DNA from 3 places in the Haemophilus sputorum HK 2154 genome. Region 1 is predicted to be linked to each of the others. Evidence: riboswitches for the same ligand, from Rfam matches in the RefSeq annotation. Region 1 holds a riboswitch; each other region holds the start of a gene.
What was found. Region 1 has a riboswitch for thiamine pyrophosphate ahead of HMPREF1128_RS03960 (MFS transporter). Riboswitches for the same ligand answer to the same signal wherever they lie in the genome.
Positions count from the first base shown of each region.

Region 2: linked by a shared signal. The riboswitch ahead of HMPREF1128_RS06380 (ABC transporter ATP-binding protein) and the one ahead of HMPREF1128_RS03960 (MFS transporter) in region 1 are both predicted to bind thiamine pyrophosphate.
Region 3: linked by a shared signal. The riboswitch ahead of thiM (hydroxyethylthiazole kinase) and the one ahead of HMPREF1128_RS03960 (MFS transporter) in region 1 are both predicted to bind thiamine pyrophosphate.

Region 1 is NZ_ALJP01000009.1:312,002-322,302, forward strand. It holds gene rimP (ribosome maturation factor RimP) at 1-301, opposite strand, end outside; tRNA gene HMPREF1128_RS03940 (tRNA-Met) at 484-560, opposite strand; gene aroA (3-phosphoshikimate 1-carboxyvinyltransferase) at 646-1,944, opposite strand; gene hisC (histidinol-phosphate transaminase) at 1,962-3,062, opposite strand; gene dld (D-lactate dehydrogenase) at 3,284-4,978, shown strand; gene HMPREF1128_RS03960 (MFS transporter) at 5,053-6,363, opposite strand; TPP riboswitch at 6,461-6,551, opposite strand; gene HMPREF1128_RS03965 (hypothetical protein) at 6,623-7,285, opposite strand; gene tsaB (tRNA (adenosine(37)-N6)-threonylcarbamoyltransferase complex dimerization subunit type 1 TsaB) at 7,334-8,026, opposite strand; gene aroG (3-deoxy-7-phosphoheptulonate synthase AroG) at 8,099-9,187, opposite strand; gene HMPREF1128_RS03980 (DNA translocase FtsK) at 9,344-10,301, opposite strand, start outside.
Region 2 is NZ_ALJP01000009.1:824,139-834,439, reverse strand. It holds gene HMPREF1128_RS06425 (SDR family NAD(P)-dependent oxidoreductase) at 1-155, shown strand, start outside; gene HMPREF1128_RS06420 (HU family DNA-binding protein) at 216-488, opposite strand; gene HMPREF1128_RS06415 (YjaG family protein) at 615-1,205, opposite strand; gene hemE (uroporphyrinogen decarboxylase) at 1,272-2,336, opposite strand; gene HMPREF1128_RS06405 (UPF0149 family protein) at 2,440-2,991, opposite strand; gene HMPREF1128_RS06400 (cell division protein ZapA) at 3,067-3,378, shown strand; RNA gene ssrS (6S RNA) at 3,456-3,637, shown strand; gene HMPREF1128_RS06395 (5-formyltetrahydrofolate cyclo-ligase) at 3,644-4,216, shown strand; gene putP (sodium/proline symporter PutP) at 4,288-5,805, shown strand; gene HMPREF1128_RS06385 (uracil-xanthine permease family protein) at 5,961-7,184, shown strand; TPP riboswitch at 7,328-7,415, shown strand; gene HMPREF1128_RS06380 (ABC transporter ATP-binding protein) at 7,483-8,205, shown strand; gene HMPREF1128_RS06375 (ABC transporter permease) at 8,202-8,948, shown strand; gene tenA (thiaminase II) at 8,957-9,607, shown strand; gene HMPREF1128_RS06365 (ABC transporter substrate-binding protein) at 9,622-10,301, shown strand, end outside.
Region 3 is NZ_ALJP01000011.1:57,108-67,408, reverse strand. It holds gene asnA (aspartate--ammonia ligase) at 1-839, opposite strand, end outside; gene asnC (transcriptional regulator AsnC) at 1,014-1,487, shown strand; gene HMPREF1128_RS06960 (Dps family protein) at 1,680-2,162, shown strand; TPP riboswitch at 2,273-2,361, shown strand; gene thiM (hydroxyethylthiazole kinase) at 2,408-3,211, shown strand; gene thiD (bifunctional hydroxymethylpyrimidine kinase/phosphomethylpyrimidine kinase) at 3,204-4,010, shown strand; gene thiE (thiamine phosphate synthase) at 4,003-4,662, shown strand; gene HMPREF1128_RS06940 (anaerobic C4-dicarboxylate transporter) at 4,728-6,050, opposite strand; gene dapF (diaminopimelate epimerase) at 6,178-7,002, shown strand; gene rpoB (DNA-directed RNA polymerase subunit beta) at 7,414-10,301, shown strand, end outside.

The DNA of each region.
Region 1 (10,301 bases):
CAGCCTCACGTCCGATAAAACGTTGATAATGCGCTAAGTTAAATAATGGACGGTCTAAACCTGGTGAAGACACTTCTAAATTATATTTATCAGCAATTGGATCTTCTACGTCAAAAATAGCGCTAATTTGACGACTAACATCACTACAATCATCAATAGTCACGCCACCGTCTTTATCAATAAAAATACGTACAGTTAAATAACGCCCTGCACGTTGGCATTCGATGCCGACTAGCTCACACCCCATTGCTTCAATGGTATCTTGAGTCAGCTCAGTAAGCTTTTGTTCTAATGTAGCCAAAATTTTTCTCCAGATATAAAAAAAGAGCCTTACCAGCTCTTTATGATACGAATTTAAGGTATCGCCCGCTTAATTGAAAATTACTTTCTACAAGCGGTCTGTTTTATTCTGTTTTTTGCAAATTTGCAGTACATAATAAAACAAAGCTCACAGACCATAACCGGAATGTGAGCTGATAAAACTGGTTGCGGGGGCCGGATTTGAACCAACGACCTTCGGGTTATGAGCCCGACGAGCTACCAAGCTGCTCCACCCCGCGTCTGATGTGCGGTATTATAGAGAAAACTTCTGCTTTTGCAAGCAATTTTGTAAAAAATCCCTAAAAAATACCGCTTGTTTATTCTCTAAGCACGAATCGATAACTTTTCGAACTCAGAAAAATAGGTTGGAAATGTTTTGGCGGTACATTTCGGATCAAGAATTGTCACGGGCGTATTTGACAATGCAATTAGCGAGAAACACATCGCCATTCGGTGATCGTTATAAGTCGCAATTTCCGCTGCTTGGAATTGCGCTAATGCCAAAGGTTGAATACGAATGAAATCCTCGCCTTCTTCAACTTCTGCACCGATTTTACGAAGCTCGGTTGCCATCGCACTTAAACGGTCGGTTTCTTTTACCCGCCAGTTATAAATGTTGCGAATTACCGTTTCACCTTCGGCAAACAATGCTGTTGTTGCAATAGTCATTGCTGCATCTGGAATATGATTCATATCCATATCTACACCATGCAATGGTGCTTGTTCTGCTTGAATAAAATCCTCACCCCAAGTGATTTTTGCGCCCATTTTCTCTAATACATCGGCAAACAAGCGGTCACCTTGAATTGAATTTTTACCAATTCCTGTAACTTTTACTTTTCCTTTAATAGCACCTGCGGCTAAAAAATAAGAAGCAGAAGAAGCATCCCCTTCCACTAAATAACGCTTAGGTGAAATATAAGATTGATTGCCCTTTACAATAAAGGTTTGATAATTTTGGTTTTCTACTGTCACACCAAAATCTTTCATCATCGCCAAGGTGATATCAATGTAAGGTTTTGAAACTAGCTCGCCCATAATCTGAATTTCCATATCGCCTTCAGCAAGTGGGGCCGCCATCAATAGTGCCGTTAAAAATTGACTGGAAATTGAGCCGTCAATTTGCACTTTGCCGCCTTGTAACCCCGTATTTCGGATTGCGAGCGGTGGATACCCTTCTTGTTCAAGATATTGCACATTTGCGCCAACTTGAATTAAAGCATCAACCAAATGCTTAATTGGACGCTCTTTCATGCGAGGTTCGCCTGTTAAAACAACCTCTGCCTCTTGTTGTCCTTTTAAGCAAAGTGCAGCCGCTAACGGGCGCATGGCAGTGCCTGCATTCCCTAGGAAAAGTGAAAGCCCATTTTGCCAATTAAAGGCACCGCCAACGCCTGTTATTGTGCATACGGTTTTATCTGAGGATAGTTCATAACTCACTCCTAAAGATTTCAACGCATTTAGCATATGACGAATATCATCACTGTCTAATAAATTGGTGACTTCCGTTGTGCCATGTGCTAATGCTGCCAATAACAAAGCACGGTTAGATAAGCTTTTTGAACCAGGTAAGTTAATCTCGCCTTCTACACGCAAAATAGGATTTAAACTGATTTTTTCCATCTTTTCTCTCGCTTAAATTATTGTAGGTTTAACACTTTGCGTAATGCTTCAAACAGACGACTATTTTCTTCTGGCAAGCCAATACTAATGCGCAAATGATTCGGCATACCATAACCTGCAATCGGACGAACAATCACGCCTTCATGCAATAACGCATCATAAATCGGCTGCGCAGGGCGTTTAAAATCAATGGTAATAAAATTACCTTTTGAGGGAATGAAATCTAATTGGTATTGCTGACAAAATGCTTCATAACGTTGCATTTCTTGGCGATTATTGGCAGCGACTTTAGCAACAAAAGCATCATCATTTAACACGGCAATCGCAGAAGCCAAGGCTAGACTATTGCAGTTAAACGGTTGGCGCACGCGGTTCAATAAGTCTGCAATTTCAGCATTTGAAACAGCATAACCAATACGCAATCCAGCTAAGCCATATGCTTTGGAAAGCGAGCGTGAAACGATTAAATTGGGATATTTAGCTAATAACGCAAAACTATCTACCCGCTCAGTAGGTGTGGTAAATTCGGTATAAGCTTCATCTAATACCACAATAATATGTGATGGCACCTGTGCTAAAAAAGCCTCTAGCTCAGCATGCGTTAAAAAATTTCCGGTTGGATTATTGGGGTTGGCGATAAATATCAGTTTGGTTTTCTCGTTAATCGCAGCTAGAAAACCGTCTAAGTCATGCCCCCAGTTTTTAGCAGGGATTTCGCGCGCAGTTGCATTGATCGCTTTTGTGACTAATGGATAAACAATAAAGGCATATTGCGAATAAATCACTTCATCCTGTTCGCTAGCAAAAGTATGAGCAAATAGTTCTAATAAATCATTGGATCCATTACCCAATGTAATTTGATTGGGTTCAATATGAAATTTTTGCGCAATCGTCTTTTTCAATTCAAAGCCATTGGCATCAGGGTAACGAGTAAGATCATTTAATTGACTCATAATCGCTTGTTTAGCGCTTTCAGGAAAGCCAAACGGATTTTCGTTTGAAGCCAGTTTAATGATGTTAGAAATGCCAAGCTCTCGTTCTAATTCTTCAATTGGTTTGCCGGCTTGGTATGGAGAAAGCGATTTTACGCCCTCATTTGCGATGTTGATAAATTGCATAATGTGTCCTTTTTATTTTTCTTAGGCTCAGGATTGTAGTAGAGAATCACGCTTTTTTAAAGCGAAAGCGGTCGAATTTCATGGCGTTTTTGCAAAAATCACGGTTTTACTTTTATTTATTTTTTATTGATTGTGTGATTTATCTCACATTTTTTAATTCTTGATTTTGTTAGCATAACTGCTTGATTTTCTAACCCAACTCAAATAAAGGGCGATTTATTATGTCAACCCAACAACTTATTTCTCAATTAACCGACATTGTCGGTCACGCACATATTATTACGGATGCGGCAAAAAATGAGGCTTATCGCAGTGGTTATCGTTTTGGCACAGGTAACGCGATTGCGGTTGTGAGACCTGCTACATTATTAGAATTCTGGAACGTGCTAAAAGCCTGTGTGGCGCATGATGTGATTGTAATTAACCAAGCTGCAAATACGGGCTTAACAGGGGGTTCAACGCCTAGCGGGAACGATTATGATCGTGATATTGTTATCATCAACACCATGTTAATGAAAGACATTCAACTCATTAACGATGCCGAACAAGTTGTCTGTTTCCCTGGCTCAACCCTCAATGAATTAGAAAATTTATTAAAACCGCACGAAAGAGAGCCTCACTCAGTTATTGGTTCTTCTTGTATTGGTGCTTCCGTTATCGGTGGGATTTGTAATAACTCTGGCGGAGCTTTAGTACAACGTGGGCCAGCTTATACCGAAATGGCACTCTTTGCTCAATTAAATGAAAATGGCGAATTAGAACTTAAAAACCATTTAGGTATTGATTTAGGCGAAACCCCAGAAGAAATTTTAACGAACTTACAAGGTCACCACTACCAACGCAAAGATATTCAAAGAGATTGCGGAAAAGGCCATGACCATCACTACTGCAACCATGTTCGTAAAGTAGATGAAGATAGCCCTGCGCGCTTTAATGCAGACCCAAGCCGTCACTATGAATCATCCGGCTCTGCAGGAAAACTGGCTGTTTTTGCCGTGCGTTTAGATACTTTCCCATTAGAGAAAAATACGGCGGTGTTCTACATCGGCACAAACCAAATTCAAACACTTAACGACATTCGCCGCCATATGTTAGCCAATTTTGAAGTGCTACCGATTTCAGGCGAATACATTCATCGTGATGCTTTTGATGTGGCAGCACGTTATGGAAAAGATACCTTCTGGGTGATTAAAAAATTCGGTACACACTGGTTACCGAAACTCTTTGCATTGAAAGCTAATGTTGATCGTATTGCGAAAAAATTCTCGTTCTTACCACACCATTTAAGCGATAAATTTATGCAACTCTTATCAAAAGCGATGCCAGAACATCTGCCAAAAAGCTTGTGGACATATCGCGATAAATATGAACACCATTTAATCGTGAAAATGGGAGGAAAAGGCGTACAAGAAGCGCGTGAATTCTTAAAAACTTATTTTAGTGATGCCACTAAAGGCGGATATTTTGAATGTAACGCCGAAGAAACCCAAGCAGCCATGTTGCATCGTTTCGCAGTTGCAAGTGCAGCAATTCGCTATCGCGCTATTCATGAAAAAGAAGTGGAAGAAATCGTGGCATTAGACGTTGCGCTTCGCCGTAATGATAATGAATGGTTTGAAGTTCTTCCGCCAGAAATTGATAACAAAATTAGCCATAAGCTCTATTACGGTCACTTTATGTGCCATGTGTTCCACCAAGATTATATTGTGAAAAAAGGCTACGATTGTGAAGCCCTAGAGCATGACATGCTCAAATTGCTTGACCAACGTGGCGCACAATATCCAGCAGAACACAACGTAGGGCACCTTTATGAAGCTAAACCAGAATTGCGTAAATTCTATAAAGTACTCGACCCAACCAATAGCTTCAACCCAGGAATTGGTAAAACCACCAAGAAAAAACATTGGGTAGAATAATCCTGTTAATAAAACAAGCGGTCATATTTGCAAAACTTTTTACAAATATGACCGCTTGTATTTTTTAGAACTAATTACGCTAATTCCACATCTTTAGTTTCTTGCATAAACCATAAGCCTATCAAACTCAATACTGCGTTAGCAGCTAAATAAAGTCCAACTCCTTTCAATCCATAATGTGCATTTAGCGGTAAAGTAATGATTGTTGCCACGCTCGCACTTAAAAGTCCTGCACAGTTATACGTTAGCGATGCGCCAGAATATCGGGCGTGTGTGGGGAATAGTTCTGGCAAGAAACTTGCTAGCGGTGCATAACCTAAACCAATTAACCCCATGCCAATAATTAAAAACCAGAATAGGCTAACAGCACTGCCATTTTCTAGGAAACATGGTAAAGCTAAACCAAATACAGCTACACCGACGGTTGTCCAAATCATCCAAATACGACGCCCAATGCGGTCAATATATTTACCGGATAAATAGATCGTAGCCGCTAATGAAAATGCACTTGCCATTAACAATGCAGTAAATAATTGAGGCGAAAATCCTAGCCCCATTTTAAAACCCGCTTCTGAAATGGTTGGTGCAGATTTTGCATAGATTTGACTAAATGCGATCATAATATAGAACAACACATAGCCTGCCATACAAGCAAACATGCCAAGCATAAATGGTCTAAAATGGCTGGTCAAAACCGTCATCATCGGGATTCGTGTCGGTTGTTTTTGGATTAACGCAGCAAGAAAGATCGGTGCTTCAGTTAATTTCAAGCGGACATACAAGCCTATGGCAACTAACACGATTGAGCTTAAAAATGGAATACGCCAAGCCCATTCAACTAAATTACTTTGCCCAGCCCAAATTCCTACCAGCAAAAAAGCGCCATTTGCTAATAATAATCCTAACGGCGCGCCTAGTTGTGGGAATGAGCCATACCAACCGCGTTTTTCTTGTGGGGCGTTTTCAATCGCCACTAACGCAGCACCGCCCCACTCTCCGCCTAATCCAATGCCTTGTCCAATTCTACACAAGCAAAGCAGTATGGTTGCGTAAATACCAATTTGCTCATAAGTAGGTAATAAACCGATGGAAATCGTTGCAAAGCCCATCAATAACAGTGACATCACGAAGGTATTTTTTCGTCCGAATTTATCTCCAAAATGCCCGAAAATTAACGCACCTAATGGGCGAGCAACAAAAGTGAGTGCAAGTGTAGATAGTGCAGCAATTTGGTTGGAAAGCGGATCCGCTTGATGAAAAAATTGATGATTAAATACCAATACAGCAGCCATGGCATAAATATAATTATCAAAATATTCAATGGCCGTGCCAATCATAGTAGCTGATGCCACTTGAGTTAGATTATTGTTTTGCCGAATAGACATATTTCCCTCCTTTTATTCGGTGTCCAAAATAATGGCAATAACACTGAATCTCGTAGAGGGTAAACAAGCAAAGTAAGTAGATAGAAAAGAAAAATGAAAGATTGGCATGTTAGTTTCCTACGTCAGTATTAACTGCTTCAGGTTCACGGGTATCATCTCAGCGACAATGCGCACCCCGACTAATTCGGCTAAATTCTAGCGCTTTATATGAGAAAGCTCAATCTAATTTCTAAGAAAGATGAAGATAAACACTCAACATTTACTGTTTTGGAGTTTCTGTTGGGGAATTTTCTTTAACTAAAGCATTTACCCAAGAAATGGTTTGCATTTTTTCCCAAGCACTCCCTCTTACCATAGTCGGTACAGAGTAATCTTGGCATATTGCATTAAATAGCCAATGGTTTAAAGCAAGAGTTGCGAGAATCTGAGGTCTGCCTCGTTCCCCTATTATTCTTTCATAAACAATATAATCTTCGCCATCTTCTAATAAGTTAAATGTAACTTGAGATGGTCGGCTATATACCATCCCGTTCTTTAACATCTTAAAGTATTGGCGAATATAACGCTCTCGATCCTCTAATGCCATTTGTGCCAGGTTTTCATTATAAAAATCTAAACTTTCTAAATAACAAATTTTTTCAAGAACGGAATGACAACTTTGATAGCCTGAACGACCGACTCCTCTTTGAAAACATCTCTGCTCTGGCTCAAAATAAAGCTTGACCACTTTGTTTGCCATAGATGGGCGTTCAGCTAACCATTCTTTCAATTCTAGTGCGTCTAAATCAGCAGGTATTGCATTTTCTGGGGAAATGACATTGATTGAAGTATTATTCACTGTAATTTGTTCTTTCACTGGCAAAATCGGTGCCGGTTTACAGCCCCATAAGCAGAAACACAATAGCCCTAATAACTTCTTCATTTAGCCTTATCCTTGATTTAAAAAACTTGTCCTTCGCTCATTTCTAAATTACTGCTTATGTGGCAATTTTTGCCAAGTTACTTCATTACGCAAATAGACGGGTTCAATCTCCATCGCTTGTTGTACTTTACCTTGGGCGATTGCAATTTTAGCAAGTTCAAGCATATATCGCGCTGAAGGTAGTGTAATTTCACTGACAACAAGCGGTCGTTTTTCTTCAGAAAATTGCGAATAAGCCTGCCAGCCCGTACCCACAACGGTAGGATTATCCCCTAACATAAATTGTTCAATCGCTTTTTCAGGTGCGCAAACTTGTTCTGGTACAAGTTCTTGCCAGCCTTGTTCGGTTCGTTGATATTGCGCGAAATAAACTTCATTCATTCTGGCATCAATTAAAGCAATAACATTGGTAGCCCCTTCTGTTTGATAAGCTTGCTCTGCCATTGCCATTAAATTGGAAATTGCTAACACAGGTAATTCGGCCCCAAAGGCTAAACCTTGTGCGACACCAATTCCAACACGAACGCCCGTAAAACTCCCTGGCCCGCGCCCAAAGGCTAAATAATCAACCTCTTGTAACGAAATATTTGCTTTTGCTAATAATTTATCAATCATCGGTAAAATGCGCTGAGTATGAGTACGTGGGCTAAGTTCGTCTAAATACGTCACTTTGCCTAAATGCGTTAACGCAACCGAACAAGCTTCTGTTGCGGTATCTAGCGCGAGAATGGTTTGAGTCATATTTTTTTCCTATTGGGTGCTACCACACCATAAAAATAAAAGGTGGGAACGTCCCACCCTATTAAATCTAAATTATTCAGCACGTTTCTTACGACGCTCTGCTACGGCATCAGCTAAGGCGAATAATGCTTTTTCGCTGTCTTCCCAACCAATACACGCATCAGTAATACTTTGTCCGTAAACTAAATCTGCAAGTGTTTGACCTGCTTTCAGATCTTGGCGACCTTCAACTAAGTGACTTTCGATCATCACACCAGAAATATAGTCTGAACCGCCTGCAATTTGTGCGCAAACATCTGCGCAAACATCCATCTGGCGTTTAAATTGTTTTTGGCTATTTGCATGGCTGAAATCCACCATCACATGAGGTCGTCTGCCTGCTTTCGCAATACTTTCACAGACTTTCGCTACAGATTCTGCATCATAATTCGTACCATTATCGCCACCACGTAAAATAATATGGCAATCTGGGTTTCCTGCCGTGGTTACAATCGCTGAATGACCAAATTTCGTTACCGATAAGAAATGATGTTGAGACTCCGCTGAAGCAATTGCATCTAACGCAATTTTCACCCCACCGTTGGTACCATTTTTAAAGCCTACTGCACAAGATAACCCTGAAGCTAATTCACGATGAACTTGTGATTCTGTTGTACGGGCACCAATTGCGCCCCAACTCATAAAATCAGCCATATATTGTGGCGTAATCATATCTAAGAATTCACCTGCTGCTGGCACGGTTAAATCGTTAATATCAGATAACACTTTACGACCAATGCGTAAGCCATCATTTAAAGCATAGCTTTCGTCTAAATGCGGATCGTTGATCAAACCTTTCCAACCAACGGTTGTACGTGGCTTCTCAAAATACACTCGCATCACGACCTCTAAGTTCTCACTAATTCTTGGGTTATCACGTATAGCTTTAATTTTTTGCGCATATTCTAACGCGGCTTTTGGGTCATGAATTGAACATGGCCCAATAACCACTAATAGGCGATCGTCTGTTCCATGAATAATATGATGAATTGCACGGCGTGTTTTCTCTACAGTTTTAGCCGCAATCTCACTTGCTGGAAAGCGTTCTAATAGCGCTACCGGAGGCAAAAGCTCTTCAATTTTAGTAATCCGAAGATCATCATTTTTATTTTTATAAGACATTGTGTTTTCCTTATTTATGTTTTTTTATATTGTGAATTATTCTATCTGAATATCTGACTATCGCCTATCCTTAATTCGGGAAGCATAAACGAAAGCGGTCGAATTTACGCCATCTTTTGCAAAATTATGCGAAAACTCGACCGCTTGTGAGAAGGATTATCTTGCTAGCACTTCACGTTTGCCATTTTTGCCTGGCTCAGAAATCATGCCTTGCGCTTCCATTTGGTCGATAATTTTTGCTGCACGGTTAAAACCTAAGCCAAAGCGGCGCTGAATACCGCTAATAGAAGTTACTCCACTTTCGATCACGAATTCTGCCACTTCATCAAAGCGTGAATCTAACAGCATACCACTTGTATCGCCATTATTGGCAACCTCTTCTTCTGCAGACTCAACAATACTATCAAGATAATTTGGTTTACCTCTCGCGCGCCAGTTATCTGCCACGCGGATAACTTCGTTGTCATCCATAAAGGCACCATGTACACGCAAGATCTCAGGGCTTCCCGAAGCGGAATAAAGCATATCTCCTCGACCAAGTAGTGATTCTGCGCCGCCAGCATCTAAAATCGTACGGGAGTCAATTTGCGTTGCAACAGTAAACGCAATTCGGCTTGGAATATTAGCCTTAATAACCCCTGTAATCACATCCGTTGAAGGGCGTTGAGTTGCAAGAATTAAGTGAATTCCCACCGCTCGCGCTTTTTGTGCGATGCGCATAATATGTTCTTCAACTTCTTTACCCGCACTCATCATCAAGTCAGCAAACTCATCTACAATTAAAACAATATAGCTAAGTTTTTCTAACGCTGGTGGCATGGCATCCATACTATCACCCGGTCTCCAAGCTGGGTTTGCAATCGGCATCCCCATTTCCGTTGCTTGATCAATTTTCGCGTTATAACCCTCAATATTACGAACCTGTAAATAGCTGATTAACTGATAACGTCTTTCCATCTCTTCCACTGCCCAACGCAAAGCATTTGCAGCTTTTTTCATATCCGTCACGACTGGCGTCAGCAAGTGTGGAATATCATTATAAACAGATAACTCAACTACTTTCGGATCAATCATAATAAAACGAACTTGCTCTGGAGTCAGTTTAAATAGCAGG
Region 2 (10,301 bases), 510 kb from region 1:
CTTCAGCTTGTGCAGAGGCGTGTTTTAAAGCCTTAACGGCGAAAAAACCGAAAGCTCGTTATCAGGTTACTTTCCCTACTCAATTATTTTGGTGGCTACGGCGGTTGTTACCGACAGCATTATTTGATGCGATTAACCGCAAAGCGGGTGGATAAGTCAAAAAAACAAAGGCGTTGAAGAGTTCTTCAACGCCTTTGTACATTCAGAGATTAAGATTATTTTACTAAATCTTTTAATGCTTTACCTGCAACGAATGCTGGTACTTTAGCTGCAGCAATTTTAATTTCTTCGCCAGTGCGAGGGTTGCGACCAGTACGTGCGCTACGCTCGTTAACTTTGAAAGTACCGAAACCGATTAGTTGAACTGCATCGCCTGCTTTTAAGCTTTCAGAAATCGCTTCTAAAGTTGCTTCTAAAGCTGCTTTTGCATCTTTTTTGCTTAATTCTGCTTTCGCTGCGATTGCATCGATTAATTCAGTTTTGTTCATAGTGTTAATCCTCTAAAAGAATGTTGTTGCTATAATAATGACAAGGAGCGTCAATCTAGTGTGTAGCTTAATTCAAACTACCGATTTCTCAAATAGCTAAAATGCATATTTGTGTTTATTTTTAGTTTATTGATTAAAATTTACACCAATATTACTAATTCCTTCAGTGCGAATCTCATTTTTGAGCTCGAGAATGAGCTGAGTATCGCGTTCTTCGCACTCATTGAGCAGGCGATAAATTTGCCATTGCACATCTAATTCGGCTTGAATTTCAGCAGAGTTTTTCAAAGCTTGTTCATTTAACTCTTCACCTGTTTGCATTTCCACATAGCTAGCCACCGTACCTAATGAAATTTGGCTAATGCGGATTGCTTGTTCTAAGGTTGCACCTGCAATTAAGCTGTGTAGTAATTCAGACAGTGCTTCACAGGCTTCTTGTGCTGGTAATACGCCAAAAAACTCATAATCATTCACATCTGGAATAATCGCTTCCAATTTCTCTAATTGATTATCGAAATTGATTTTGGCACCTTTAACGGTAAGAGATTCCCAAACTAGATTTAAGATATTCTGATAGACCTTGCTATTATCAGGTTGTTCCGTTACCTCGCAAAAAAGCTGAAAATTAGGCGCCATGCGCTCGCATAAACATGCCATAAAAGTGAGGTGTTGCCAGGGCTCAAAACGTTCCATTCGTTTATGAATTGGATTTCTCATATATTTCCCTCAAACAAGCGGTTCAATTTTCATTATGTTTTACCAAACCGCTTGAGATCATTTTAATTATTTATGGTAAGGCTTTGAGAATTCATGCACTGAATCAACCAGCACTTTCGGGCTCTCGGTTGGCACATCTAAATGGATACCGTGCCCAAGGTTGAAGACATGACCTGAACCTTGTCCAAAGTCAGCTAAAATTTGCTGTACTTCTTGCTCAATGCGCGCAGCAGAGGCATAAAGTACACTTGGATCCATGTTGCCTTGTAATGCAACTTTATGGCCAACACGTTGACGTGCATCGTGTAAGTTAACCGTCCAGTCTAAACCAATTGCATCACAACCTGTTTCGGCTACGGCTTCTAACCATAAGCCACCGCCTTTAGTAAAGAGTGTGACAGGCACTTTTCGGCCTTCGTTTTCACGAATCAAGCCATCTACAATTTTGTGCATATAGCGTAATGAGAAATCTTGATAATCACGATGTGCTAATACGCCGCCCCAAGTATCAAAAACCATCACTGCTTGTGCGCCTGCTTTGATTTGCGCATTCAAATATAAGATGACGCTATCGGCAAGTTTATCTAATAATGCATGAAGAAGATGAGGTTCGGTGTACATCATTTTTTTGATTTTAGTAAATGCTTTACTTGAACCACCTTCAACCATGTAGGTAGCTAATGTCCATGGGCTTCCAGAGAAACCAATTAACGGTACTTCACCTTTTAACTCACGGCGAATAGTACGTACAGCATTCATCACATATTGTAATTCGCCTTCTGGATCTGGAATTGGAAGGTTATCTACATGTGCTTTTGTTTCAATTGGGCGAGCAAATTTCGGACCTTCACCAGCACCAAAACTTAAGCCTAATCCCATAGCATCAGGAATAGTTAAAATATCAGAAAAGAGAATTGCCGCATCTAAAGCATAACGGCGTAAGGGTTGAAGGGTAACTTCGCAAGCTAAATCTGCATTACGGCATAATGACATAAAATCGCCAGCTTCTGCTCGAGTGGCTTTATATTCTGGTAAATAGCGACCGGCTTGGCGCATCATCCAAACAGGGGTCATATCTACGGGTTCACGTAATAATGCTTTAAGATAACGATCATTTTTTAATTGTGTCATGAGGTTTCCTTCATAATTTAGCGAAAACAGGAATTTGCAAATGCTTTTTTAAATTTGACCGCTTGCGAAGATGAATTTTTAGCAATTTTTGCGGTCGGTAACATTAGTGGATATTGGTTGGCTTCTCCGTTGCATTTAATGCAAAATGGCTGTGGAGGAAAAGAGATAATACGCGTAAGTATTCTACGACTTCTTCGCCAGCTTCGAGTAATTCTTCGTTGCTGTCATCTTCATGATAGCCAAGTTTTGAGATTTCTTCTAAGTCATCAATGGCTTCACCAACTTCATCGGTTTCTTCATTTAATTTGGGTTGTGCTAAGCCTAAACCTAAAATAAATTGGCTTATCCAATCGGCAATGCTTTCAGCTAAAGCTATACCATCGTTTTCATTTTCTGGCAACCAGAGTGAAAAGAGCGTATTCGCTTCACGATATGATTGACTTAATGTTTCATAAAATTGGCTGAGTGCTTGAAGAGGAACTTGTGAGAAAGCATGACCATCATTAGTAAATTGATAAGTCAGTGTTTTCCAAGATTCATCTTGAATGCCGCCAGCAATTAACCCGCTTAAAAAGCCGTGAAACTCAGCGGGATTAAGCTCAATAGCTAATTGTGCAATCAGTTGCTTAAATTCAGTTGGTTGAAGATTTGACATAGTATCGTCTTTGTTATTCTTAGAAAGAATGGCATAATAACAAAAATTTTATAGATAAGTGAGGATTTTACGCCTATGTCGGCAAATTATATTGAAGTCCAAATTTTTGGACAGGTGCTTCGCTTGCATTGTCCGCCGGAACAACAGCAACATTTATTAGCTTCTGCTGAGCGTTTAGAAGAGCGCGTAGCGGTTTTAAAAGAGCAATCAGGTATTATCCAGCTTGAAAAAGTCTTGGCAATTGTGGCGCTGAACTTAAATTACGAGCTTGAATTAGAAAAGCAAAAAAATGAAAACAACAAAAACGTGTTAGAAGCTTGTATTCACCAGCTTGATAGTTCGTTAGGGAAATTGAATAATTTAGGCGTAATTGATACGAATCAATAAACTGCTTAAAAGCTGATCGGTTAATTATTTTTATTTTTTTATTGCTAGGAAAAACAGCGAATTTCCGTTATATTAAATCTTGTCGGGGGTGTGCGTAGCTTATTACGTCCCTGAGCCGATAATTTAAAACCTTGAGTTGGACATCTAGTCACCGGTGAGCAAGCTTACCTTGAGTAAGAAGCCTAAAGGCGAATACGTTTGACTCCCTTGAACCTTCTGGTTCAAGGACTACAATAGGTTACGGCACCTCGGACACCATCTGGTTATGAACACTTCATTGGATTCACATCAAGCCTTACGCCAATCTCTTCGGCGTGAAATGAAAATCAAACGTCAACAACTTTCCCCTATAGCGCAGCAACAGGCTAGTCAGGCAATTATTACACCGGCATTAGATTTAATCGCTCACTACCAAGCTCAGCATATCGCCTTTTATTTGCCATTTAATGGTGAACTCTCACCGCTTGCATTGATGGAAATATTGCATAAACAAGGTAAATCACTTTATTTGCCCGTTGTGCATCCATTTAGCTCTGGTAATTTGTTATTTATAGCTTATGAATCAAACGATGAGTGGATTACACATTCTCTTGGCATGCAAGAACCTAAGTTAGATGTTCGAAAAGTGTTGCCTTTAAATGAATTAGACATGATTTTTACGCCATTAGTGGCTTGTGATAAACACAATGGGCGTTTAGGTTATGGCGGCGGGTTTTATGATCGTACATTAAGCCAATCTTCTGCGATTAGTGTGGGGCTAGCGCATCGTTGTCAACAGGTAGAAAAATTGCCGTTAGCAGCTTGGGATGAACCATTAGATCACCTAATTCTCGGTTAAAACATTGATTTTTTACGCCAAAATGGGTAATCTTTTGCCTTTTCCTCCATTTTAAGGCTTAAGAGGCGCGCATGTTTGGGTTTGATCCAACCACTACTACATTCCTTATCTATATTGTGGCGATGATCCTGATAGGATTGATTGCTTACCGAGTCACGAATAACCTTTCTGATTACATTTTAGGTGGGCGCCGTTTAGGCAGTTTCGTTACTGCGTTATCGGCTGGTGCATCAGATATGTCGGGTTGGCTATTGATGGGCTTACCCGGTGCTGTTTATGCAGGTGGTCTGATTGAAGCATGGTTAGCAGTTGGCTTAACGATCGGGGCTTATTTAAACTGGAAATTAGTTGCCGGTAGATTGCGTGCTCATACCGAATATAGTGGCGATGCGCTAACTTTACCTGAGTATTTTCATAACCGTTTTGGTGATAAAACTAAGCTCATTAAAATCCTTTCTGCGTTTATCTTCTTACTCTTTTTCGCTGTTTATTGTGCTTCTGGCGTCGTCGCGGGTGCGCGCGTCTTTGAAAATCTTTTTGGGGTACCTTATGCAGATGCCATTTGGTATGGTGCGGTTGCTACTATTCTTTATACCTTTATTGGCGGCTTTTTAGCTGTGAGTTGGACGGACACGATCCAAGCGTCGCTAATGGTCTTTGCATTATTGCTGACGCCACTTTTTGTTATATTAAGCATTGGTAGTGTAGATGAGATCAAATCCACTTTAGTGTTGGCAGAAGCAGCGAGTGGCAAAAATTATAATGATATGTTTAGCGGCACCACAGTTTTAGGCGTATTAAGTCTCATGGCGTGGGGATTAGGTTATTTTGGACAACCGCATATCGTTGTACGATTTATGGCAGCAGAGAGTGTGAAATCACTTAAAAATGCGCGCCGAATCAGTATGACGTGGATGGTTATCTGCTTAGTGGGCGCGATTGGTATTGGCTATTTCGGCATGTTGTATTTTTTCAAATTCCCAGAAAAAGCCAGTGTAGTGAGTCAAAACAATGAGCAGATTTTTATTGAACTAGCAAAATTATTATTTGATCCATGGACAGCTGGCGTATTGCTTTCTGCTATTCTTGCTGCCGTAATGAGTACACTTTCTGCACAATTATTGATTTGCTCAAGCGCGATTACCGAAGATTTATACAAAGGCATTTTAAGACCAAAAGCAAGCGATCGTGAATTGATTTGGTTAGGTCGAGTGATGGTATTAGCGGTTGCTGGGTTAGCCATCTATATTGCACAAGATCCAAATAGCCAAGTGTTTGGCTTAGTGAAAGATGCATGGGCAGGTTTTGGCTCTGCATTTGGCCCAATTGTGTTGTTGTCATTGTTTTGGAAACGGATGAATGGTTTTGGTGCGATTGCGGGGATGCTAACAGGGGCTTTAGTGGTGTATTTCTGGAAAGATATTACGCTTTGGTTGGCATTGCCTGATGTTTATTCAATGATTCCTGGATTCTTCCTTGCTATTTTGGCAATTATTATTGTTTCTCTGATAACACCAATGCCGAATCAGCAAGTGTTAGAAACTTTTGATAAAGCCAACAAAGCCTTTTTAGCTGAAGAGAAAGCATAATTTCCAATCCCGTTAATAAATTATCAGCAGTTAACGGGATTTTTCTTTTATATTGTTAAAGAGGCATCGTCAGCAATTAGGTTTTGATCTATAATTAATTTCCAGTTGTCGAAAGATAACGTTTTCGTTTTTTCACTTAACTGGACTTACCTAACATGACTCAACAAACTATTAGCACGCCAAAACAAGCGTTTGTCGGTTTACAAATGTTATTTGTTGCCTTCGGCGCCCTAGTTTTAGTGCCACTTATTACGGGCTTAGACCCAAACACTGCCTTGCTCACTGCAGGTATTGGTACCCTTCTTTTTCAACTCTGCACCGGTCGTCAAGTACCGATTTTCTTAGCTTCTTCTTTTGCTTTTATCGCGCCTATCCAATACGGTGTACAACATTGGGGAATTCCTTCAACAATGGGCGGTTTAGCCTGTGCTGGTTTAGTCTATGTCGTGCTTAGCGCTTTAGTAAAATGGCGTGGCGCACAAATCATGGACAGAATTTTCCCACCTGTAGTGGTAGGTCCGGTTATTATCATCATCGGTTTAGGGCTTGCGCCTGTTGCGGTGGATATGGCGGTTGGCAAAAATATGCAGATTGAGCAAAATCTTGCGATTTTAGTTTCTATGGTAACCTTAGTTACCACTGTTATCGTTGCTGTATTCGCTAAAGGGTTAATGAAGCTTATTCCGATTATGTTCGGTATTTTAGTTGGTTACTTGCTTTCACTTTATCTTGGTTTAGTTGATTTTACTAAAGTTTCCGAGGCTAGCTGGTTCTCTATCCCAACTTTAACCACACCACAATTTAATTTAGAAGCCATTCTTTACTTACTCCCAATTGCGATTGCACCAGCAGTAGAGCACGTTGGCGGTATTATGGCGATTAGCTCGGTAACGGGTAAAAACTTCTTACAAAAACCGGGGCTTCACCGAACCTTATTAGGCGATGGTATTGCAACCTCGGCGGCATCTTTACTTGGTGGTCCACCAAATACGACTTATGCAGAAGTGACGGGTGCTGTAATGCTCACTAAAAACTTTAACCCGAAAATCATGACTTGGGCAGCTTGTTGGGCGATTGCGATCTCATTTTGTGGAAAAGTTGGCGCTTTCTTACAGACGATTCCAAGTGTTGTGATGGGTGGCATCATGATGCTCGTATTCGGTTCTATTGCGGCTGTGGGCATGAGTACACTGATTAAAGCCAAAGTGGATATGGGTGAGGCACGTAATCTTGTGATCGTTTCTGTGGTCATGACCTTCGGTATTGGTGGTATGTTCATCAATCTAGGTGAATTCTCGCTTAAAGGTATTAGCCTTTGTGCCATCGCAGCGATTATCATGAACTTAATCTTACCAAAAGAAAAAGGGCAGAATGCCTAACAATAATAAGTGATGAAGCGCATCTTGTAGATGCGCTTTTTTTGCAAAAAATTTTTAAAATCAGACCGCTTGTAATGTGAGGTAGATCACAAAATTTAAATGAAAAGTTTGTTTTTGTTCTCGGTTTTTACTAGAATTTTGCAACATATTAGTCGGGGTGCCATAGGCTGAGATAATACCCGTGAACCTGAAACAGTTAACACTGACGTAGGAAACTAAATGATGAAACCATTTCTTTTATTTTCTCCCCTTTTTGCTTTTCTTGCTATTTTCCCTTTGAACGCTTGATGAGGTTGCTATGTTTTGCCTCCAAGTCCAAGGTTTATCTTTGCAATTTGCCGGACAATCGCTGTTTGATAATTTGAACTTTAATGTGAAGCAAGGCGAATGGGTTGCACTTTTAGGCAGCTCAGGCGTTGGAAAATCAACGCTTTTACGCGCAATTGCGGGGCTTGAGCAATCCGCCGTAAGTGCAGGAAAGATTCATTTTGCCCCTCATCTCAAATTAGCTTGGTTGGCGCAACAGGATTGCCTTTTTCCTTGGCTTTCAGTATTAGATAACGTTCAGCTTGCACAACATTTAAAAGGCACAAAAAATGCTGAAAGTTTAGCAAAAGCTGAAGCATTATTAGCTGCAGTCAATATGCAAGCACATATCCACAAGGCTTGTTATCAACTGTCAGGCGGGCAACGCCAACGTGTCGCATTAGCTAGAACCTTGATGCAAGAGGCGGATTTAATTTTAATGGATGAGCCTTTCTCTGCATTAGATGCGGTAACGCGTATGCAGCTACAAGATCTCGCATGTGAGTTGTTGCATGAGAAAACCGTCATTTTAGTGACGCATGATCCACAAGAAGCCATTCGGTTAGCCGATAGCCTCTATATTTTGCAAGGTCACCCTGCGCAAATGCATTTAGTGAGTCAATTAAGTGGCGCGAAACCACATAACATGGCTCAAGCAACCGCTTGGCAATTACAAGAAGAACTGATTGCTAAGTTAATGCAGGAGGCATCATGAAAAAATTAGCTAATTGGCTTGGCTTGTTTCTTTTATTGATTGGCTTATGGCAAGCGGTAGTTTCAATATTTATCTTACCAACCTATCTTTTCCCTTCACCGATAGCGGTTTTTGAGCGTTTATTACAGCACACTGATTTATTGCTCAGCCATGCTAAGGTTACTCTAATTGAAATCGCATTGGGCTTAATTTGTGGGTTTATATTGGGGTTAATTTCTGCTTTATTGCTCACACTTTCACGCCGCGTTTCTGCCTTTTTAATGCCGTTGCTGGTTATCTCCCAAGCAGTGCCTGTTTTCGCGATTGCCCCACTTTTAGTGTTGTGGTTGGGATATGGCATGGCTTCTAAAATCGCTATGGCAGTATTGATTATCTATTTCCCCGTTACGGCTGCTTGTTATGACGGTTTACGTAATACGCCTCAATCTTGGGTACAACTGGCGCAAACTTTACAAATTTCTCCACAGGCAATGTTGTTTAAGGTGCGTTTGCCTGCTGCATTGCCCGCATTAGCTTCAGGCCTACGAATTGCAGTTTCTATTGCACCCATTGGGGCAGTGGTTGGCGAATGGGTGGGGTCTTCAGAAGGGTTAGGCTATTTAATGTTGCAAGCCAATGCCAGAATGCAAATTGATCTAATGTTTGCTGCACTATTTTTATTGTTACTAATTGCGCTTTGCTTATATTTTTTCACTGATTACTGGCTACGCCGATCACTACCTTGGGTTCGTTATATTCATTAAGAGGTTTTATGCTAAAACAACTTATTCAGCAATCGCAGCCTGACTGGCAGCATTATATTGAGCACGATTTTGTCAAACAGTTAGCTACAGGTTCATTACCTGCCGATTGTTTTCGCCATTATCTAAAACAAGATTATATCTATCTTTTTCATTACAGCAGAGCTTTCGCTTTAGCGATTTTTAAAGCAAAAGATTTTGCGCAAATGGAAACACCTCGTAAAGCATTAGACGCTATTTGCCAAGAGATCCAGCTGCATCTTAATTATTGCCAAGAATGGGGAATTAGCGAAGAAGAAATCTTTAATACACAAGAAAGTGCAGCCTGTATTGCTTATACACGTTATCTACTTGATTGTGGTGCAAATGGCGGTTTAGCAGAAATTTACGCTGCAATTACCCCTTGTGCGGTCGGTTATGCTGAAGTTGGCCGTTATATTTGTGATAACTATCCTAGACTGCCGAATAATCCCTATCAAACGTGGATTGATACTTATGCCAGCGAGGATTTCCAACAAGTAGCAAAAGAAACCGCTGATTTTCTTAATCAATGCTGTGCTCATCTTAATGCCGAACAATTACAGAATATCCAAAAAATTTTTACCACAGCCACTCGCCTAGAAATTGGGTTTTGGCAAATGGGGCTAGATTTATCTGAATAATAAAAGGAGACAAAATGAAAAAACGTTACTTACTCACATTGCTTGCGAGCGCCTTAGCGCTAAATAGCCAAGCGGCAGAAAAGCAAAAAATCTCGTTAATGCTTGACTGGTTCGTCAACCCAGATCATGCTGCATTGATTGTGGCACAACAAAAAGGCTTTTTTGCAGAGCAGAATTTGGAAGTGGAAATTATTGAGCCGGCTGACCCTTCATTACCCCCTAAATTAGTGGCGGCAGGTAAAGCAGATTTAGCGGTAGATTACCAACCTCAATTACAAATGCAGTTAGATGAAAAACTGCCTTTAGTTCGTATTGCAACGCTTGCGAATTCACCGTTAAACAGCTTAGTGGTGTTAGAAAATAGTGAAATTAAAACGTTAGCGGATTTGAAAGGTAAAAAAATTGGCTATTCGGTTAGTGGTTTTGAAACGGCTTTACTAGAAACGATGCTTAAGTCTGCAGGGATAAGCCTCAAAGATGTGCAGCTAGTGAATGTGAATTGGTCGCTTTCTCCTTCACTTATCAGCAAACAAGTTGATGCCGTTATTGGTTCATTCCGTAATTTTGAATTGAATCAACTTGCAATTGAAGGGTATCAAGGCAAAGCGTTTTTCCCAGAAAAGCATGGCGTGCCAAATTATGATGAGCTCATTATTGTAGCAAATAAAGATAAGCTGGAAGCACCGAAATATCG
Region 3 (10,301 bases), on a different contig from region 1:
TTATGCCAATCCATTTCTAAACGAGATTCATCGCCAGTTAATGAAACTTGTAAGCGTAATGCTTTTTCATCCACACGAATCCCCATTGAAGAGAGCTCAAATGCAGTGCCTAACTGTTCGTTCCAAACTAAGATATCGCCATTTAAGCCTTTGTAGCCGCTTTCAGATTCAGTTGTCCAGTCATCATAATCTGGAGCACGACCATCATGTGGTTTACCATCAGATAATTTGCCACCGATACCAATCAGAAATACGGCACCAAATTCTTTACAGATTGCATTTTCGCGCGCTTTGCTGCTTAAATCTGGATAGCGTTTGACTAAATCTTCACTGTGAACAAAGGTAATTTGTTTTGGTAAGATGGATGGAATATCAAAACGCGCTTCTACTGCTAATTCAGTTAAACGAATCGCTTTATAGATTTCATTCACGGTTTCTTTTAAATATTCAAAGTTACGACGACCAGTCGGAATCACTTTTTCCCAGTCCCATTGGTCAACATAAACTGAGTGGGTTGCATCAAGAGAATCTTCATCTGGGCGTAATGCTTTCATGTGTACGAATAAACCTTCGCCTTCTTGGAAACCAAAGCGCGCAAGGGTATGGCGTTTCCATTTTGCTAAAGAATGAACCACTTCATAAGTCGCGTCCGGAATACATTTCACGTGGACTTGTACTGCTTTTTCAATTCCTGAAAGGTTATCTTGCATGCCGTTGCCGACTTCGCTCAGAATTGGGCCTTGAACTTCAATAATGCCGAGTTTATCAATTAAATATTGGGTAAAAGTGTTTTTAACAAAGCTAATTTCGTTTTGTTGTAAGATAAATGATTTTTTCATTGTTGCTTTCCTTTTGATAATTCATTGTCCATTAAAATGGTATGCACGTAATTTAACGGATTTCTTAAAAAACTCAATAGAAATTCAATAAAACTCTTTTTGTGTTATATAATATCTAAAAATAATTTATATTTTTTATATTTTATTTAAGTTTTTACAAAAGTGGAGGAAAATTTGACCGCTTCTCAACTTAATAAGCCTGTGCTCGATGCGTTAGATCAGCATATTTTACGTTCGCTAATTCAAGATGCTAAAACACCATATGCAGAAATCGCACGACATTATGGGGTGAGTGCTGGGACTATTCATGTGCGTGTGGAGAAAATGCGCCAATCTGGCGTCATTGAAGGAACAAAAATTAAGATTAACGAGCGCAAGCTAGGTTATGACGTTTGCTGTTTTATTGGCATTATTTTGAAATCAGCCAAAGATTATGAACAAGTTATTGCTAAACTGAATGCATTTCCTGAGGTGGTTGAGGCATATTACACCACGGGTAATTATTCGATTTTTATCAAAGTCATGACGCATACCATTGAAGAGCTGCATCAAGTATTAGCGGGTAAGATTCAAAGCATTGATGAAATTCAATCGACTGAAACCTTGATTTCTATGCAGAATCCGATTTTGCGTGATATTCAGCCTTAACAAGCGGTTTATTTTGATGAAAGATTTGCAAATGTTAACTTTTTGTTATTGATAATTGTATTTTAATTTGTATTTGCTATTGATTCTATCGAATCTATCGGCTTTTCAATAAAAAGTGAGGGCGTATAATGATGCCATCAGAAGATGAGAGACTGATAAAACATCAATTCATAACAATAGAGGAAACAAAATATGTCAAAAACAATTATCGGCTTAGATAAAGCACAATCATCAGAATTAGCAGCAAAATTAAATGAGTTATTAGCTACTTACCAAGTTTTTTATACCAATGTACGTGGTTATCACTGGAATATTAAAGGCGTGAATTTCTTTGAATTACATGCAAAATTTGAAGAAATTTATACGGATTTGGTTGAGAAAGTGGATGAAATTGCAGAGCGTATTTTAACTTTAGGCTATACACCGAATAATGCTTATAGCCAATACTTGAAAGTTTCACGTATTCAAGAAGATATCGCTATCAGCACTGCGCAAGATTGCTTAACTGGCACCTTAAAAGGTTTAACTGTGTTACTTGAGCAACAACGTGAAATTTTAAATTTTGCTGGTGAGGCAGAAGATGAAGGTACTGCATCTCAAATGAGCGATTATATTAAAGAGCAAGAAAAATTAGTTTGGATGTTCCAAGCTGCTTGCCAAACTTGCCACGCTTAATCGAAATCAATCCCGCCCCGTGCGGGATTTTTGTTAGATAAAAATATGATCTTCATCACACTTTACAGTTTCGTAGCTTGCGAAGTGTGATGTAACCTTTTATAGTTCCATGCCATAAGTCGGGGTGCCGAAAGGCTGAGATAATACCCGTGAACCTGATTCAGTTAGTACTGACGTAGGAAACTTACACCTTATTTTCAACCGTGCCTGCTTTCCTTTCAGTATGATTTCTTTGGAGGAAAAGCATGTCATTTCATTATTTAGAACAAATCCGTCAAACCAATCCACTCATTCATTGTATTACCAATTATGTTGCTGCAAATTTTACGGCTAATGGATTATTAGCGATCGGCGCATCTCCGTTGATGTCAGCCAATGTGGCTGAAGTTGCAGAGATTCAGCAATTTGCAAAAGGGTTATTGCTTAACATCGGCACACCAAATGGGCCAGAAAACATTGAAGCGATGATTCTTGCAGGCAAAGCGGCAAACAAAGCAGGGATTCCTGTTGTGTTAGACCCCGTGGGAAGTGGCGCAACAAGCTATCGCCGTCAAGTGGTAGAAAAATTGCTATCAGAAGTTAAGTTTGCGTTGATACGTGGAAATGCTGGCGAAATTGCGCCTTTAGCGCAAATTCAGTGGAGATCAAAAGGCGTTGATGCAGGTGCTGGCGAGGCTGACTTAGCTGAAGTAGCGAAACAAGTAGCACAACAATATCACTGTATTGTGGCTATTAGTGGTGAAACTGATTTTGTCAGCGATGGTCAACGGGTTGCGAAAGTCCAAAATGGGACACCGCTATTTCCTAAAATTACTGGTTCTGGCTGTTTGCTCGGTGCAGTCTGTGCTGCCTTTTTAAGTGTTGCACCAGCATCTGCTTATTTTGATGCCGTGGTGGAAGCAACAACGGTATATGCTGTTGCGGGAGAATTCGCTGCCCGTACTTTAAATCGCACACAAACAGGGGCTTTTGCGGTGAAATTTTTAGATCAGTTAGCTGAAATCAACATGACTTTGGCTGAGCAACAAGGGAGAGTCATTTATGCGTAATTATCCTCAAGCTTTAACTATTGCAGGTTCAGATAGTGGTGGCGGTGCTGGGATTCAGGCGGATTTAAAAACCTTCCAAATGCGAAAAGTGTTTGGCACTAGCGTCATTACTGCTGTGACGGCACAAAACAGTACTGGTGTGTTTGATATTCATGCAATTCCGCTTTCAACGATTGAAAGTCAGCTTAAGGGAGTCGCAAGCGATTTTGATATTCGCGCCTTTAAAATTGGCATGTTAGGCACCGCTGAAACAATAGAATGTGTAGCCGCATTCTTGCAAGCTCGTCCATTTGGGCAGTTAGTGCTAGATCCTGTGATGATTGCCAAAGGTGGGCAACCTTTGTTACCCAATAGCGCAGTAGCTGCACTTAAGCAGCATTTGTTGCCATTAGCTGATGTAATTACTCCAAACCTGCCAGAAGCTTATGCGCTCACAGGCGTGGAGATCGTCGATTGCAAAAGTGCGGAAAAATCTGCCCGCTTGTTACAAGCACAAGGGGTGAAAAATGTGGTAATTAAAGGAGGGCATCTACAAGATTCGCATAGTGAGATTTGTTTTGATTATGTATTTAGCGAGTCTGGCGATTTCACTTTACAAAGCCCGCGTTTTGATACTCCGCATACTCATGGCACAGGCTGTACTTTTTCTGCTTGTATCACGGCAGAATTGGCGAAAGGCTACTCATTAGATACCGCAATTCGCACGGCGAAAGCTTATATTACGGCAGCCATTAGCCATCCGTTAAATATTGGACACGGCCATGGGCCGACTAACCATTGGGCATATCAAGATGAATAAAATGAAAACTATTTTGCCAGTCTATTTTATCGCTGGCACGCAAGATGTACGTCATTTAAGTGGCGACCCTGCACAGAATTTATTGTCTGTGCTGAAGCAGGCTTTGGAAGCAGGAATTACTTGTTTTCAATTTCGCGATAAAGGCGAACATTCGTTGGCTAATCAACCTATTGCGCAAAAAGCGCTCGCGCAGCAATGTCAGGCATTATGCCGTACTTTTAATGTACCGTTTGTGATAAACGACGATGTAGCATTAGCACTTGAGTTAGCCGCAGATGGTGTTCATGTGGGGCAAGGTGATATGCCGATAGAAACAGTGCTTGCTCGCACGCAAGGAAAAATGTTCGTAGGGCTTTCAACGCATTCATTAGAACAAGCGCAACTGGCGCAAGCCAATCCTCACATTGACTATATCGGGGTGGGTCCAATTTTTCCAACGCAATCGAAGAAAGACCAAGATCCCGATGTTGGGCTTGATTTTGTCGCCTATTTACGCCAAGCGGGGATAACGAAACCGATTGTCGCAATTGGGGGAGTGAATGCAGAGTCTGCTCCGTGTTTATTAGGCGATGGCGCAGATGGTGTTGCTGTCATTTCAGCTATTGCGCAAGCAAGCGATATTGCTGCAGTCGTTAAGTCATTGAAAGGCTAACAGTGGCAATTTTAGATACAGAAAAGGGGCGGAAATCCGCCCCTGATTGTTTGACAAGCGGTCAATTACAATAAAATATTTGCAAATAATAGACCGAAGGCTAAACAGAATGCCATGCTTAATAAGCCTGGTAACATAAAGCTGTGGTTGAAAATGTATTTACCGATTCTGGTTGTACCGGTGGTATCAAAGTCGATAGATGCAATAATCGGACCATAGTTTGGAACGAAGAAGTAACCATTTACTGCCACAAACACCCCAATTAAAACAGGTGCTGGAATACCTAATGAAATACCAAGTGGGAATAAGGTTGCTACAGTCGCGCCTTGGCTGTTAACTAATACAGAAAGCACAAATAATGCAAAAGCAAACGCCCATGGTGCAGTATGAACTAAACCTTCCACTAAGCCTTTTACTTCAGTCATATGTGCTTGCATTAACGTATCACCTAACCATGCGATACCGAAGATAGCGATTACTGCACGCATCCCTGCATGGAATACAGAACCTTTAGTGATAGCAGTACCATCTGGTTTGCAAGTCATAATAATCAATGCACCGATTGATAACATGATGATTTCAATAGTATGAGCCATACCCATTGGTTTGCCATCAAATACTGGGCGAAGAGAAGGCATTGCACCCATGATTACTACTAATAACGCACCAAATAAGAAGAGTGAAACAGAAACTTTTGCAGTTTTGCTGATTTCGATTTCTTTATTGCTGGTTTGAGAAGCAAAAATATCTGCGTATTTTGGATCGCTTAAACGACGTAAATATTCTGGGTCATCTTTTAATTCTTTCCCCATTTTATTCACAAAAATACATGCAAGGAAAATCCCTAATAATGTAGATGGGATAGTTACCATCAATACATCACCTAAGTGAATACCTTGTGGTTCAAGGAAAGCGACAACTGCTACAACCGCTGCTGCAATAGGACTTGCTACAATCGCAAATTGTGATGCGATTACTGCCATAGAAAGTGGACGTTCTGGACGAATACCATTGTGACGGCTCACTTCAGCGATTACTGGTAATACAGAATAAGCTACGTGACCTGTACCAGCTAATACGGTGAAAGTCCAAGTTACAAGCGGTGCAATAAAGGTAATATATTTCGGATTACGGCGTAAAATGTTGGTTGCGAGTTTGATCATATAATCTAAACCGCCAGCAGCTTGCATCGCTGCAGCTGCAGAAACTACCGCCATAATCATAAACATTACATCAATCGGTAAACCTGCTGGTTTAAGTCCGAACCCGAAGGAGAGAATAGCTAAGCCTAAACCGCCAAAGACCCCTAAACCGATACCACCTGCACGTGCACCGACTAAGATACACAACAGGACGATCGCAAATTGCAAGAGAAACATTCCTGACATTATTTGATTACTCCATTGTAAATTAAAAGAAAAGACCTCATACTTATTGATCATATCAACATTAAAAAAATAAATAAATCTAATCATCAGGATTAGATTTAATAAAAGTCAAAAAATAAGGAAAAATATGCAATTTTCTAAAATGCACGGGCTTGGCAATGATTTCATGGTTATTGACGGCGTCACCCAAAGCGTATTTTTGACCGATGAGCTGATTCGCAAATTAGCCGATCGCCATCGCGGAGTAGGCTTCGACCAGCTGTTATTAGTTGAAGCACCTTACGACCCTGATTTAGATTTCCACTACCGTATTTTTAACGCTGATGGCAGTGAAGTTTCTCAATGTGGCAATGGCGCACGTTGCTTTGCTCGCTTTGTAAGCCTCAAAGGATTAACTGATAAGCAAGATATTAAAGTCAGTACCGCAAATGGCAAAATGGTATTAAGTTTGCAAGAAGACGGACAGGTACGCGTGAACATGGGCAAACCGATTTGGGAACCGGCAAAAGTTCCATTTATTGCCAACAAGTTTGAGAAAAACTACTTGTTGCGTACTGAATTGCAAACCGCGATTTGTGGCGTCGTATCGATGGGAAATCCGCATGCGGTGTTGCAAGTTGAAAATGTGCAAACAGCCCCAGTCAATGAGCTTGGCCCATTATTAGAAAATCATGAACGTTTTCCAGAGCGAGCGAATATTGGCTTTATGCAAGTGGTGAATCGTCATCATATAAAACTACGCGTTTTTGAACGTGGTGCGGGTGAAACACAAGCCTGCGGTAGTGGTGCGTGTGCGGCGGCTGCGGTCGGCATTATGCAAGGCGCATTAGATAGCCCGGTACGCGTAGATTTGCCTGGCGGTACGCTTATGATTGAATGGCAAGGCGAAAGCAGCCCACTTTATATGACAGGTGATGCGGAACATGTTTACGATGGCTTTTTAAAACTCTAATTTATCGGTGACAAGCGGTCTGATTTTTGTCAAATTTTGCAAAAATCAGACCGCTTGTATTATTCAGAAAAAGTGAGATTAAATTATAAAAACATGGTGCTCAAATTTTCGTAAAACCTTGACGAAAATATAGAGAATTTACTATAATACACAACCATTTTTGCAATAGATTGTTGGCTGACGAAAATCGTCAGCCTTTTGTGCTTTATAAAAATCGGCTGATTTTGTCATTTTAATCGCTGATATTTGCAAAATCCTCATCCGATTTAACCGCTTGCAGTAGTGATTTTTGACTGCAAGAGAGGAAGTCGGAAAATGACACTTCGTACCCTTTTAATGCCACTTCCAGCTGAGTCTTCTCATTTGGATTGTGAATCTCAACCATAACAAAAAATCAGAGGCTATCTAACAATGGCATACTCCTATTCCGAGAAAAAGCGTATCCGTAAGAGCTTTGGCAAACGCCCTCAGGTTCTGAACGTACCTTATCTATTAACTCTCCAACTTGATTCTTATGAAAAATTCATTCAGCAAGATCCAGAAGGACTACAAGGTTTAGAAGCGGCATTCCGTTCTGTATTCCCGATTGTAAGTAACAACGGTGCAACAGAATTACAATACGTTTCTTACGAACTTGGCGAGCCAGTATTTGATGTACGTGAATGTCAAATTCGTGGTACAACCTACGCTGCACCATTACGCGTGAAATTACGTTTAGTGACTTTTGACCGTGAAGCTGCAGCGGGCACGGTAAAAGACATTAAAGAACAGAACGTGTATATGGGCGAAATCCCATTGATGACCGACAACGGTACTTTCGTTATCAACGGCACTGAGCGTGTTATCGTTTCACAATTACACCGTAGTCCGGGTGTGTTCTTCGATTCTGACAAAGGTAAAACCCACTCTTCAGGTAAAGTGCTTTATAACGCACGCATCATACCTTACCGTGGTTCTTGGTTAGATTTCGAGTTCGATCCGAAAGACAACTTATATGCGCGTATCGACCGTCGTCGTAAGTTACCTTCAACCATTATCCTTCGTGCATTAGGTTATACTACTGAAGAAATCCTTTCAATGTTCTTCGAGAAAGTGAAATTTGAAATTACCGATGATAATAAACTTCAAATGGAACTGGTGCCGGAGCGTTTACGTGGTGAAACTGCGTTATTCGACATTGAAGCAGATGGTAAAGTTTATGTAGAAAAAGGTCGCCGTATTACGGCTAAACACACTCGTGATTTAGCAAAAGCGGGCGTAACCAAAATTGACGTGCCAGTTGAATACATCGTTGGCAAAGTGTCTGCTAAAGATTACGTTAATTTAGAAGATGGCGAAATTGTTTGCGCAGCAAATATGGAAATTTCTTTAGAGATGCTAGCAAACCTTGCGCAAGCTGGTTACAAAGAAATCGAAGTGTTATTCACTAATGATTTAGATCACGGTCCATATATTTCTGAAACATTACGCGTTGATCCAACTTACGACCGCTTATCAGCATTAGTAGAAATCTACCGTATGATGCGTCCGGGCGAACCACCAACAAAAGAAGCGGCAGAAGCGTTATTCGATAATATGTTCTTCTCAGCAGATCGTTATGATTTATCTGCAGTAGGACGTATGAAATTTAACCGTTCTTTAAGCATTCCTGAAGGCGAAGGCACTGGTGTATTAAGCAATGAAGACATCATCCGTGTGATGAAAAAACTCATTGAAATCCGTAACGGTCGTGGCGAAGTTGATGATATCGACCACTTAGGTAACCGTCGTATTCGTTCAGTAGGTGAAATGGCTGAAAACCAATTCCGTATTGGTTTAGTCCGTGTAGAACGTGCTGTACGTGAGCGTTTATCTTTAGGCGACTTAGATGGCGTAACTCCACAAGATTTAATCAATGCGAAACCAATTTCAGCAGCAGTGAAAGAGTTCTTTGGCTCATCACAACTTTCGCAATTTATGGATCAAAACAACCCGCTTTCAGAGGTTACCCATAAACGTCGTATTTCAGCATTAGGCCCAGGTGGTTTAACGCGTGAACGTGCAGGCTTTGAGGTTCGAGACGTTCACCCAACTCACTATGGTCGTTTATGTCCGATTGAAACCCCAGAGGGTCCAAACATCGGTTTGATTAACTCACTTTCTGTATATGCGCGTACCAATAATTATGGTTTCTTAGAAACGCCATTCCGTAAAGTAGTAGATGGTCAAGTAACAGAAGATATCGAATACTTATCTGCAATCGAAGAAGGTAACTATGTTATCGCACAGGCGAACTCAAACTTAGATGAGAACTTCCGCTTTACCGATACTTATGTCACTTGTCGTGAGCAAGGTGAATCAGGTTTATACAAACCAGAAGAAGTTCACTATATGGATATCTCAACCCAACAAGTGGTTTCTGTGGCAGCAGCGCTTATCCCATTCTTAGAGCACGACGATGCGAACCGTGCGTTAATGGGTGCGAACATGCAACGTCAAGCTGTTCCAACATTACGTGCGGACAAACCATTAGTTGGTACCGGTATGGAAAAACCAATCGCACTTGACTCAGGTGTGGCGGTTGTTGCTAAACGTGGTGGTACAGTTCAATACGTTGATGCTTCACGTATCGTAGTGAAAGTTAACGAAGATGAAACTATCCCGGGCGAAGCAGGTATTGATATTTATAACTTAATTAAATATACCCGCTCAAACCAAAATACTTGTATCAACCAAATTCCTTGTGTGAATTTAGGTGAGCCAGTAGCGCGTGGTGAAATCTTAGCTGATGGTCCTTCAACAGACTTAGGTGAATTAGCATTAGGTCAAAACATTCGCGTGGCGTTCATGCCGTGGAATGGTTATAACTTCGAAGACTCAATGTTAGTGTCTGAGCGTGTGGTTCAAGAAGACCGCTTTACCACTATCCACATCCAAGAGTTATCTTGTGTGGCGCGTGATACCAAATTAGGTTCAGAAGAAATCACCGCAGATATTCCAAACGTGGGTGAATCTGCGTTAAGCAAATTAGATGAATCAGGTATCGTTTACGTTGGTGCAGAAGTTAAAGGTGGCGACATCTTAGTTGGTAAAGTAACACCTAAAGGTGAAACCCAATTAACCCCAGAAGAGAAACTTTTACGTGCAATCTTCGGTGAAAAAGCATCTGATGTAAAAGATTCTTCATTACGTGTACCAAATGGCACATCAGGTACAGTTATCGATGTTCAAGTCTTCACTCGTGATGGCGTACAAAAAGATAAACGTGCGTTAGAAATCGAAGAAATGCAACTTCGTGAAGCGAAGAAAGATTTAACTGA